DNA from 2 places in the Bacillus sp. P4_D3 genome. Region 2 is predicted to be linked to the other one. Evidence: riboswitches for the same ligand, from Rfam matches in the RefSeq annotation. Region 2 holds a riboswitch; the other holds the start of a gene.

Region 1 (4,483 bases), on a different contig from region 2:
AAAATATCCATATATCACAACAAAAAACACTGTTTACTCATAAGTGATTACATTATATCAATATAACTTTAAGGCCTATATGCAATTATGCATAGCATATACACAAAAAGGATAGCTTCACTTTCGTGAAGCTATCCTTAAAAAATCTTATTACTTTTTCAAATGATATGGAACTGTCGTAATAACAACATTTCTTTTATAGAGTAAATACGCACGAATGAGTAAACTAGACTGATTATGAAGAATGTTATGCCAACCTTTTTTCGGAATAAACTGTGGTATAACGACCGTAACTCGGTAATTTGATTCACTCGCTTTATATTGCACTGTGTCAATAAATTTTGTAAGCGGCTGAATAATGCTTCTATAATGAGAATGTAATGTAACAAGCCTTACTTCAGGTTGCCACTTCTCCCATTTCTCTTCAAATTTCTTTTCCTCTTCTCTGTCAAAAGCAACATATACAGCGATAACTTGATCTGCAGAAAGAGCCTTAGCATAGTTCAATGAATTTTCTACTACATGAGTCATACCAGCTACAGGAACGACAATTACATTCCCTTCAATCGGAACAAGTGGTTCACAAGTTTTTAAACTTAATTGATCGCCCACTGCATCATAATGCTTCTTAATTCGATGGAACAAGAAGATAATAAAAGGTAAGAAAATAAGGATTGACCAAACTTGTGCGAACTTAGTTAAAAAGAACATGCTCATAACGATAAAACTAATGACTGCACCAATTAAATTAACCGTTAATCTTAAAGCCCATCCTTCAGGCTTTTCACGAAGCCATTTTAGTACCATTCCAGTTTGAGAAAGTGTAAACGGAATAAATACCCCTACTGCATATAGCGGAATCAAGTGTTCTGTTTTCCCCTGAAAAGCTACAATTAAAATAATCGAAGAAATCCCAAGTATAATAATACCGTTTGAATAACCTAGGCGGTCTCCTCTAATCGTAAACATTCTCGGTATGAACTTATCTTTTGCAAGATTAACCGCTAATAGTGGAAATGCAGAATAACCTGTGTTAGCCGCAAGAATTAATATTAAAGCTGTTGTACCTTGTATGAAATAGTACATGAAATTACGTCCAAAAGTTTGTTCAGCAATTTGTGAAACGACTGTTACTTCCTTACTTGGATTAATTCCGTAATAATAAGCTAAAAAGACAATTCCAGAAAATAAAACTGCAAGTAATGCACCCATTGCAAGCAATGTTTTCGCTGCATTGTTAGGTGCAGGATCTTTAAAGTTTGGAATTGCGTTAGATATCGCCTCAACACCCGTTAAAGCAGAGCTTCCTGAAGCAAATGCTCGTAACAGTAAGAACAAACTAATTCCCGCAACTGGTGTTCCAATTGGCGAATGCAGCGTGGGTGAAACGTGACCAGTCAAAATATTATATATTCCTACACCAATTAATATAAATAATGCTACAACGAATAAATAAACCGGATATGCTAAAACGGAAGCTGATTCCGTTACGCCTCTTAAATTTAAGATGGTAATCAATATGACAAATATAATCGCAATGATTACATTATGTGCATGTAAACTAGGAAAAGCTGATGTGAGTGCATCTGTACCTGCGGACACACTTACTGCAACAGTTAAAATGTAATCGACTAATAAAGATCCTCCAGCTATTAATCCCGGATTCATCCCTAAATTTTCTTTTGATACAACATATGCTCCGCCGCCATGAGGGTAAGCAAAAATAATTTGTCGATAAGATAAAATAAGAGCTGTCAATAATACTAATACCCCAACAGCTATCGGAATGGAATACCAATAAGCTATTGCTCCAAGACCTGCTAGTGCAATTAATATTTGCTCTGGTCCGTATGCGACCGATGACAATGCGTCAGAAGATAAAATGGCTAGCGCCTTCGTTTTATTAAGTTTTTGCTCTCCTAACTCAGTTGATTTTAACGGTCTTCCAATTAAAAATCTTTTAATAGATGAAACCAATGCTGTCCACTCTCCAATAATTTTGTACGAACGATTCTGCTAGTTACAGCGATAAACTATTTCTTCAGAAAACAAAAATGTCTACAAGCCATAACGAAATAGACTTGTAGACATTATTTTTTTTGTCGCACAAGCTCCACCTTCCTTCTCAATATAACGCTTACGAGGTTAGCTGTCGGATTCGGGCCTATGAGTAGCCCTACCTTTTTCAAGGATTCACCCCATTGGATTATGTACTAATCCATAAGAACGGGTCCCCCGCACCATGCGGCTTCAGCGATTTAGAAAATTGAAACTGTGGATTATAATACTCCTTTATTTTCAAAAAGTAAACAAAAATTTTAAAAAAGAAAAAAATTAAAACGATTGCGCATAATCCACCGAAAAATATACATAATGAATACTAAAAATCCACAAAGGAGACCCGTATGTCTAAAGAAAAGAAGCCACTTTTTTCCGATTCCTATTTAGATGCAGTAGCAAATGAAATTAATCAGCTATATGGTAAACGTGAAAGAGAACGAAATACGACAGATAAACCGAAAAGAAACGAATAAATTGTCAAAAAGAAACAAAAAAAGGATAGCAACATTTATATTTTGCTATCCTTTACTCTTTTTCATACCATTTCTTTAGTAAAAATCATTTTTTCATACACCTTTAAATTTTGATACACAACACTTAATAAAGGCACATCTATAGACATTTCCTCTGCTAATTTCAATAAGTATCCTTGTAAATGCTTCCCTTCAATGAGCGAACCTTTTTCCATATCCCGTTGCATCGATGACTTCATATCATACGAAATTTTATCAATCGTTTTCATATGTTCCTGGGCTATATTCTCCTTAACTGGAGCCCCCATAGATTTCATGATTTGCACTGATTCTTCAAATAAGTTCCTAATAAATTCTCGGCCTCCATCACTCTCACGAATCGGTCCTATCGGCGCACGCATTAATGTTGTCACACCTGACATTACGGTGATAAATAAATATTTATGCCACATATCTTGCACAATATTTTCACTTAAAACAAAACTAGCTTTTGTATCTGCAAATGTTTTAGAAATAAGCTTTATTCTCTCTGAATCTTGAGACTTAATTTCCCCAAATACAAGTCTGTTGGCAGCACTCGTTTGTACAATTTCTCCCTGATCGTTTAATGTCGTCTCGATAAAGCATAGACCGCCAATTACTTTCTCTTCACCTAATTCCTTTTGTAATAGTGATAAATGAGCGATACCATTTAACAATGGGATTATTACAGTATTTTTACCTACAAACGGCTTTAAATCTATGGTCGCCTCGTGTAAATGATACGCTTTTGTTGAAAATAAAATCACATCAAATGGAGTCGTTCTATCTTCTTTCGTTACCAATTTCGGTTGAAATGAAAAATCTCCATTAACACTACGAATAACAAGGCCTTTTTCTTCTAATTGCTGTTTTCTTTTGCTGCGAACGAGAAATGTAACATCTTCTCCCTTTTCTACTAATCGGCCACCGAAAAATCCGCCAACGCCCCCAGCTCCTAATACTAAAATACGCATACAACATCCCCCTTTTTCTAACACAATTATACTAATTTTAGTATACATAACATTATACATGTCCTTTGTTAAATAAGCTGAATTTTCATTCTTAATCTAATGAACAAGAGAGGTTATTTTCAAGAAAAATTGGGCATGTTGTTTCTATAGCTTATACGGAAAGGAAACAATGTAAATGGAGGCAATACAAACAATCGAGGAAAAAGATGTAACAACAGCTATATTTCAATTTATATTCCCGTTTTCGTTTAAAACTGGATATGAACAAAATATGTTCCCTTTCTTACAAAAAAATGATTTTCGACCTTTTCGACTCGATCATCTTGAAGATGAAAATACATATTACGGGAAATTTCAAGTTTCACATCAAAATATGGAAGCATACTATCTTTCCTTTACAAATAAAATTCTCTTTCCTCATTCAGAACATCAAAAAGGATTACAGCGCTATTCTAAAGACCTTAATTTAAATGGACATTTAACAACTAACCTTATTTCCGTTCCATTCAAGATACATTCTATTGATGTAACACTTTGTCCTTATGAGCTTGGGTTCTTAACAATTCGGACAGAAATAAAAACCGCTCCTAACATGACATTATCAGAAGCGATTGAATTCGCGGCTCGCTTCCGTGTACTTGAAACTAAAAGTGATACGACTGAGACTATTTGTATTGAATGTGATGGAAAAAAATATTCACAAGTAGAAAAACTTATATTCGGTGATTTATTTCATGGTTTAACAGACTTCTTTGAGAACAAGAGATTGCGGAGTTCTTACTTTCAAACATTCCCTTTCTTTGAAGACCAGCGAATGTATGTACAAACTCTATTATCCATAAACAAAGAGTCAGACCTTCATATAATCGATGTATATCGAGCTTCCAGTCTTTCCGGATTATCAGATGATGGTAAGCCATATATTAGTGCAAATAATGTTCCTTATATTCACGA
Region 2 (8,422 bases):
ATAAAGACAACTATTTAATATTTTTTATTACTGTAATCGTAAGTTCCTATTACTATTAAAAGTACCTTTGTAATCGTAAGTTTCCATTACTATCAAAATTACCTTTGCGAATCTCTTCTTGATAGTCATTATCCTCATTAGCATAATGCTCAGAGTATAGTCCTTTTGCACCAAAGGCGTTATATGCACCATTACTCACAGTAGCATTTAATGCTCTTCCAGATTCATGGGATCCTAATTTATCCGAAGCGCTTTCAATATATGAATTATTTCCATTTGAATTAATAAAAGAAATTGCTACTGAACAGCGAGATGCATTTTGATTCGTAGTCGTTTGAGCTCTGTAAGATAGTAGATTACCGCTTTTGTGACCACTTAAAGTTGGATAGAATGCACTTGTTGAGATTGATGTTGCTAATACTACTAAAGTTGTAATTGAAAAAACCTTTCCTTTCATTAACAATCACCTCATAAATTAAATAGTTTAGTAGCGCTACATCGTCATAATACCCTTCAAGCCAATTTTTCTCAATAATAAACCCATATGTTTTACAAACTCTTTAAACGCTTAAACATTAATACATTTTTAAAAAGTAACGTATAAGTAGCAATACAAAAAAGGCTGCAGAGAACTCCTTCTCCACAGCCTAATTATTATTTTTGCAAAAACGCCTGTAAATCTGCAAACTGTCTCTTCGCATCTTCATAGCCTTGCTCATATAGATTTTGTAATTTAGCCGTATCCTTTTCCATACGATCTACTTGAAGCGGCACTTCCGGGCGAATAACAAATAAATTACCAGCTTGTTCTTCTTTTTCAATGTAGTGAAGTGTTTCATTATACACTTCATAACGAGCTAGCATCGTGTTAACAAGGTTCGGGTATTTTTTATAAGCTTTCGTTGCAACCCAGCCAAATTTCGATTTTTTCTTTGCGTAACCATGGTTTCTCGTCAAAATAACGACTGATTTTTTAAATCCATCCTCCTGTGCTTTACGAACTGGAATCGGATCAGAAATCCCGCCATCTAACAATTGCTTACCACGGTAATTTACTACTGGTGCGATGAAAGGTAATGAACTAGACGCTTGTAATAAATTTAGCGCATCATCATTCGTTCCCTCTTTTTCAAAATAAACAGACTGTCCTGTTTCACAATCCGTTGTTCCTACAAGAAAGCGTTCGGGACTATTAAAGTATGTTTCAAAATCAAACGGCACATGCTTTTCTGGAATTTCATGAAAAATGAATTCCATATCAAATAACTGACGTTTTCTCCATAAGTTTTTATACGATAAATACTTCGGATGTGATACATAATCAATATTGACCGTTTTGTTTCTATTTCTTTGTCTGGAAAGATACGACGCTGCATGACAAGCACCAGCTGATACACCGACTACATATGGAAAATATAAATCTTGTTCCATAAAGTATTCTAGTATCCCACCAGTATATACACCACGCATACCGCCTCCTTCTAATACTAACCCCGTATTTTCAAGCATGTTATTCTCTCCTCTTTATATACATTGACTCTTTAATTATTCACTATGTTAAGTATCTTTTTCTATTATATATGAGTTCTTTCAGAAATTATATTCAAAAGGCTTGAAAAAAGAAAAATAGAGACTCCTGAACAATCCAGTCTCTATTTTAAGCTCTTTGATCAGCAACGATATGAATATCAATATACTTCGTTTGTCTCATAATTTCATTTACAATAGAACCTTTTCGTATTTCTTCCCACCGTGTTCTCGCCGATTGCCCAAGTAAAACTTGTGTCACCTGTAGTCTTTTCGCAACTTCAATAATAACGTCAGCTGGCTTTCTTCCTTTCGCTTCTTCTAATACAAAGCTCGCCTCAAATTGATTCGTTAGCGATTTCCACTCTTCAATTGTTTGCTTTTTCCCTGCTGAAAGGGAATCTATATTTTCCCTTTCTACATTTAAGACATACAATTCAGCGTTTAACCGATCAGCCATGCGCCAACCTCGCCGTATTAATTTCTCCGCTGTCGAACTATATTGCACACAAACGAGAATTTTTTCCTTCACGCCAATCGGTTCTATAACTGTTTGGCTAATTTTCTCATCCATATCATCTGCAACTTCTCGAAGTGATAATTCCCTTAGTGCCCCTAAATTATTAAGTGTAAAGAAATTTTGTAAGCTTTGTTGAATTTTTTCTTCCTTATATATCTTTCCATCTATTAATCTCTTCCTTAATACTTCCGGTGTTGCATCAACGAGTTGAATTTCATTTGCTTTTTGCAAAATAAAGTCTGGAATACGCTCTCTTACTTTTATATTCGTAATTTGAGCTACAATGTCATGAACACTTTCTAAATGTTGAATATTAAATGCTGATAATACGGATATGCCTGCTTCTAATAATTCTTGTACATCCATATAACGTTTCTTATTTTTAGATCCAGGAATATTACTATGCGCGAGTTCATCCACTACAACTACTTGCGGTGCACGCTTTATAATTCCTTCCACATCAAGCTCACAAAATAACTTTCCTTTATACTGTATTTCTTTTAAAGGGACTTTTTCTAAATCAGCAATCGCTTCTGCTGTCTCTTCCCTCCCATGTGTTTCAATTAAACCAATTACAATATCAATACCATCTTTTTTCATTTCTCTAGCATCATAGAGCATCTTATAACTTTTCCCTACCCCTGGTGCAGCCCCTACGTATAGCTTTAACTTCCCGCGATTTTGCTGACGAATATATTCTAGATACTCTTCTGGCGTCCGCCTTTGAAACGTCGGTTTATAATCATCCGCATACAAAATACTCACACCCTTTCTTTTGAAACAACGCTACCTCAATCCTTTAGATTGAGGTAGCGTTATTTCTATTTCATTAGTTTCTGTAATTCTAAATTTAACTTTAAGACATTCACGCGATCTTCTCCAAACAAGCCGAGCGCAGCGCCTTCCGTTTGATCCTTAATCAATTGATCTAGCTTTTCTTTCGGAATATTCGTTAATTTCGATATACGATCTACCTGTACAGAAGCCGCCTTTGGACTAATGTCAGGATCAAGCCCTGAACCTGAATTCGTCACTAAATCTATCGGTACTTCTGTAACTGGAACGGTTGGATTTTGTTTCTTCCAGTCTTCAATACTTTTCTCTACTCGTTTCTCTAAATCTGGATTAGACGGTGCATAGTTATTTGAACCGGATGCCTCTGCTTTATATTCTATACTAGAGACGCGTCCATGAAAATAACGTGGATCTGTGAAATTTTGACCGATTAATTTTGAACCAACTATTTCATCCTTATCATTATATATAAGACTTCCATCCGCATTATCCTTCATTACCGCTTGCGCAATACCAGTTACAATAAGCGGGTATACGAGGCCACACAAAACTAAAAATGTAAAAGTAATACGAATAATTGGTGATAGTATACTTTGTTTCTTCGCCATCTTTTTCCCCTCTTCCTTATATGAACAAGCCGACGATCATATCAATTACTTTAATTCCAATGAACGGAACGATAACCCCGCCAAGCCCGTAAATGAGTAAGTTTCGGCTAAGCAGCGCATTCGAACTCATCGGCTTATATGCAATACCTTTCATCGCTAGCGGAATGAGTAACGGAATAATAACCGCATTAAATATTAATGCTGATAAGATTGCTGAAAGCGGTGATGTTAATTTCATAATGTTTAATGCTTCCATTTGCGGAATCGCAAGTGTAAACATCGCTGGAATGATTGCGAAGTATTTCGCAATATCATTCGCAATACTAAACGTCGTTAACGCACCACGTGTCATTAACAATTGCTTACCGATTCCTACAACCTCAATAATTTTAGTTGGATTCGAATCTAAATCGATCATATTGGCCGCTTCTTTCGCAGCTGTGGTACCACTATTCATCGCCAATCCAACATCAGCTTGCGCTAACGCCGGGGCATCATTTGTACCATCACCTGTCATTGCTACAAGTTTCCCTTTATCTTGCTCTGCTTTAATAACCGCAATTTTATCTTCTGGTTTACACTCAGCAATGAATTCATCTACCCCTGCTTCTTTCGCAATTGTTGCTGCTGTTAATGGATTATCACCTGTACACATAACCGTTTTAATTCCCATTTGGCGCAATTGTTCAAAACGTTCACGCATACCAGGTTTTACTGTATCCTTTAAATAAATCAAACCGTAAATACGATCATCTACTGCAACTACAAGCGGTGTCCCGCCCTCTTTTGAAATTAAATCTGCTTTTTGATTCACATCTTTCGGAATTGTTCCACCTTGCGATTGAACCCATTCAATAACGGCACCGACAGCACCTTTTCTCACTTTCGTTCCGTCCTGTAAATCAACACCACTCATTCTCGTTTCTGCTTTAAACGGAACAAATTCACCTTGTTCTGCAAGTTCTCTATTATATGATATAGATTTCGTTTGTACATATTCTATAACTGATCGACCTTCTGGCGTTTCGTCTAAAACTGAGCTAATTGCAGCCCATTTTCCTACTTGCTCAATCGTTTCATTTCCTACAGGTAGCAGTGTATGTGCCATCCGGTTCCCGAAAGTAATCGTACCTGTTTTATCTAAAATAATTGTATTAATATCACCCGCAGCTTCTACTGCTTTCCCTGACATTGCTAGCACATTAAATTTTGTCACACGGTCCATCCCAGCAATACCAATCGCTGATAATAACCCACCAATTGTCGTTGGAATTAAACAAACTAACAACGCTACAAGTACAGCTGTTTCAATTTGAAACCCTAAATAATTTGTGAAAATCGGCAACGTCACAACAACGATTAAGAAAATAAGAGTTAAACTCGTTAATACTGTATTTAAAGCAATCTCATTCGGCGTTTTTTGACGAGCAGCGCCTTCTACTAATGAAATCATTTTATCAATAAATGATTCACCAGGATTGCTCGTAATTATAATTGTAATCTCATCACTTACGACCATCGTTCCGCCTGTTACGGAACAAAAATCACCGCCCGCCTCTTTTATTACAGGAGCTGATTCCCCTGTAATTGCAGATTCATCTACAGACGCTAATCCTTTAATTACTTCACCATCATTCGGAATCATTTCTCCTTGTTTTACAATAACAACGTCACCTTTTCTCAGATCAGTTGCTGAAACTTGAACAATATCTCCATTTTCTTTTACAACATTTGCAAACACATCTTTCTTCGATTGTTTTAAAGAATCTGCTTGTGCTTTACCACGACCTTCAGCTAACGCTTCTGCAAAGTTAGCAAATAAAACTGTAAATAATAGAATGAGAGAAACTGTTATATTAAACCATCCTGGTACACTATTAGAACTACTTGGAAGAAAGGATAAAATGAACGTAATTATAAAGCCAATTTCCACAATGAACATAATCGGATTCTTTATCATTACTTTCGGATTCAATTTCGCAAAGGATTGTTTCATCGCATGCGTCACGATATCACGATCCAACGTTTTCGCTTGTCTAACCTCATCTTCCACAGCATGTATTTGTGACTGATTTATTTGTTTTTCTTTTACCACTACCGGTCTCATCATTTACCCTCCATTACTTCAATGTAAGAAATTCTGCAATTGGGCCGAGTACTAACATCGGGAAGAATGTTAACGCACCAACAATTACAATCGTTCCGATAAAGATCCCTCCAAATAAACCATTATCTGTACGGAACGTTCCGACTGTTTCTGGCACTACCGTCTTCTCTTTCAATGAAGCTGCCACAGCTAACATTGTAATTAAGCTGAAATAGCGCCCTAAAAACATAACTAAACCAGTTGTAATATTCCAAAACGGTGTATTATCTGCTAATCCTTCAAATCCTGATCCATTATTCGCAGCTGACGATGTATACTCATATACAACTTGCGTTAAACCGTGGAAACCTGAATGAGAAATTGCATCCGTCCCTAAATTTGTTGAAAGAGCTAATGCTGAAAACCCTAAAATAAGTAATGGATGAAATAATATCGTTACCGCAATTAATTTCATTTCCTTACCTTCAATTTTCTTACCTAAAAACTCTGGTGTCCGTCCAACCATTAACCCAGATATAAAGACTGCAATAATTGCATACATAATAATGTTAACAAAGCCTGCTCCAACACCACCGTATACTGTATTTAACATCATATTTACGAGTGGTACTAAACCACCAATTGGTGTTAATGTATCATGCATCGTATTAACTGCTCCTGTTTCAGCAGCTGTCGTTACTGTTGCGTATAGTGAAGAAAATACTGTTCCAAATCGTACTTCTTTTCCTTCTGTACTTCCTTGTACATGTTCAATACCCATTCCATTTAACGCTGGATTCCCATTTAATTCCGCTGTAGTAATCGTTATAAACCCTAGTAAAAACACCATAAATAGTGAAACGAAAAGGATACGTCCTTGTTTTTTATTTCCTACCATTCGTCCGTACGTAAATGGTAGTGCTGTTGGCAATAACATCATAAGCATCATTTGTAAAATATTACTCATTTGTCCTGGATTTTCGAAAGGATGTGTAGAATTTGCCCCGAAAAATCCACCGCCGTTATTTCCAAGTTCCTTAATGGAAACGAATGATGCAACTGGACCACGCAAAATACTTTGCTTCGCACCATCAATTGTTTGTGCTGTAACTGCCCCGTCTAACGTTTGTGGTACACCAAGTGCGACAAAGACTAGCGCTGCAATAAATGCGATAGGAAGAAAAACTCTCGTTAATGCTCTCGTAAAATCAACGAAAAAGTTACCGAGTTCTTTTCCAGCGAGTCCTCTAATAAAAGCCATAACAAGTGCTAACGTCGTTGCTGGTGCCGCAAACATTAAAAATGTAATCCCGATTAATTGTGATAAATAAGATAAACCATTTTCACCGCTATAATGCTGTAAGTTTGTATCAGCCATAAAACTAATCGCTGTATTAAAAGCCAGCGTAGGCTCCATTCCTTCAATATGTGCTGGATTTAGCGGCAGCACACCTTGTAATCTGAAAATGAAATATACGACAACAATCATGAATCCATTGAGTAAAACTAATGATAATGCGTACTGTTTCCACGTTTGATTGTATGCTTTTACACCCGTAATTTTAAAAATAAGTTTTTCAAAAGGCCCGAATACTTTATCTAGCGTTTTGCTACCTTGAAAGGCTTTCTCTAAATAAATCCCCGTTGGCTTTGCTACTAAAATAAACAAGAGCATTGTAATAACGACTGCAACCCAAATCATAATGAATGATTCCCCCTAATTAAAACTTTTCTGGATTTAATAATGCGTACACTAAGTACACCGTAATCGCTGCAACAATAACCGATAAGGCAATCATCATGATTGCTTCCCTTCTTTCACAACTTTATCTGACCAACTTGCAAGACTTGCCATCGATGCGACTAACCCAACAAAAATCCCGATCATTACAACATCTAACATAACTACCCCTCGCTTTTTGTTAAAATTTACCATATAGTTATCAAAAAAAGAACACTAAGCTCCACTTAGTGTTCGAAACGAACAACACAAAGTAAACCTCCTCTCTAAACGCTTACGAGGTTAGCTGTCGGATTCGGGCCTAAAGAGTAGCCCTACTTTCAAAATTGAAAGATTCACCCCAAGTGACGATGCACAAAATTGGTTCCCCCGCTCCATTTCTGGAACTCAGCGATTTTAGGTTTTTTTGGAAATTTCATAAATGATTTATGAGAGTAAATATACTCCTCTATATTTAACTTGTAAAGAGGCAAATTACTAAAAAAAAGAAAATATTCCGTCGTTTAAGCGTTTACATTACGTGTTATTAATATTCTTTCATCTGTTTTCTTGTCTTTTCTTTCTTTTTCATAAAAATAATCCTTTAAATATGAAATAAAAAGAGCGAATTACATGAAGTGCATAGCTTGTTGCACTCAGTATTCGCTCTTTTTTCATTCAACCTTTATTCTCCTCGTAAAAATGCACGTAAATTTCTTCCCCGAATATAAACTTGCGACAGTTCTGCATGTAGCTGCTCATATTCGATAATATCTGTTTTTAAATATAAGGCATCTTTCGATGGCAATATTATATATGGCCTTGGAAAAATAGGATCGAGCGCCACCAATTCTTGAACTCGCTCTACCGATGCCACCCAACGATTCGCTATATCTCCTAGTAACAATACCTTCATCTTCGTTTCCCCCGCTCTATTCAAAAAATAAAAAAGAAATATTATCACAGTTCGTAAACACTACAAATTTAGCTCCAATTGTTTCATAGAGCCTGGCTGGATAGCGTTTATTCTTTGTAACAACAGTAATAGGCGCTTGAAAAGAGAAACGAATGCGTTCTGTGAAAAAGCTAACTATCGGAAGCTCATCTCCTAATAAAATTACTTTCTTAATCCGCTCGCAAATACTAGTAAAATCCTGCTCCTTATT

What was found. A riboswitch is a leader RNA that binds a small molecule or an ion and turns the genes downstream of it on or off. The one in region 2 is predicted to bind cyclic di-AMP.
Region 1: linked by a shared signal. The riboswitch ahead of AC1DTM_RS14655 (APC family permease) and the one ahead of AC1DTM_RS08385 (SipW-dependent-type signal peptide-containing protein) in region 2 are both predicted to bind cyclic di-AMP.

The regions. Positions count from the first base shown of each region.
Region 1 is NZ_JBFUIN010000136.1:44-4,526, reverse strand. Features, by position in the region: gene AC1DTM_RS14655 (APC family permease) at 151-1,977, opposite strand; cyclic di-AMP (ydaO/yuaA leader) riboswitch at 2,120-2,266, opposite strand; gene AC1DTM_RS14650 (hypothetical protein) at 2,406-2,534, shown strand; gene panE (2-dehydropantoate 2-reductase) at 2,597-3,529, opposite strand; partial or broken gene AC1DTM_RS14640 (hypothetical protein) at 3,705-4,483, shown strand, end outside.
Region 2 is NZ_JBFUIN010000038.1:12,951-21,372, reverse strand. Features, by position in the region: gene AC1DTM_RS08420 (hypothetical protein) at 56-457, opposite strand; gene AC1DTM_RS08415 (patatin-like phospholipase family protein) at 655-1,509, opposite strand; gene kdpDN (KdpD-like non-kinase potassium sensor) at 1,658-2,812, opposite strand; gene kdpC (K(+)-transporting ATPase subunit C) at 2,869-3,450, opposite strand; gene kdpB (potassium-transporting ATPase subunit KdpB) at 3,467-5,557, opposite strand; gene kdpA (potassium-transporting ATPase subunit KdpA) at 5,571-7,238, opposite strand; gene kdpF (K(+)-transporting ATPase subunit F) at 7,258-7,338, opposite strand; gene AC1DTM_RS08385 (SipW-dependent-type signal peptide-containing protein) at 7,335-7,439, opposite strand; cyclic di-AMP (ydaO/yuaA leader) riboswitch at 7,535-7,680, opposite strand; gene AC1DTM_RS08380 (hypothetical protein) at 7,942-8,172, opposite strand; gene AC1DTM_RS08375 (hypothetical protein) at 8,189-8,422, opposite strand, start outside.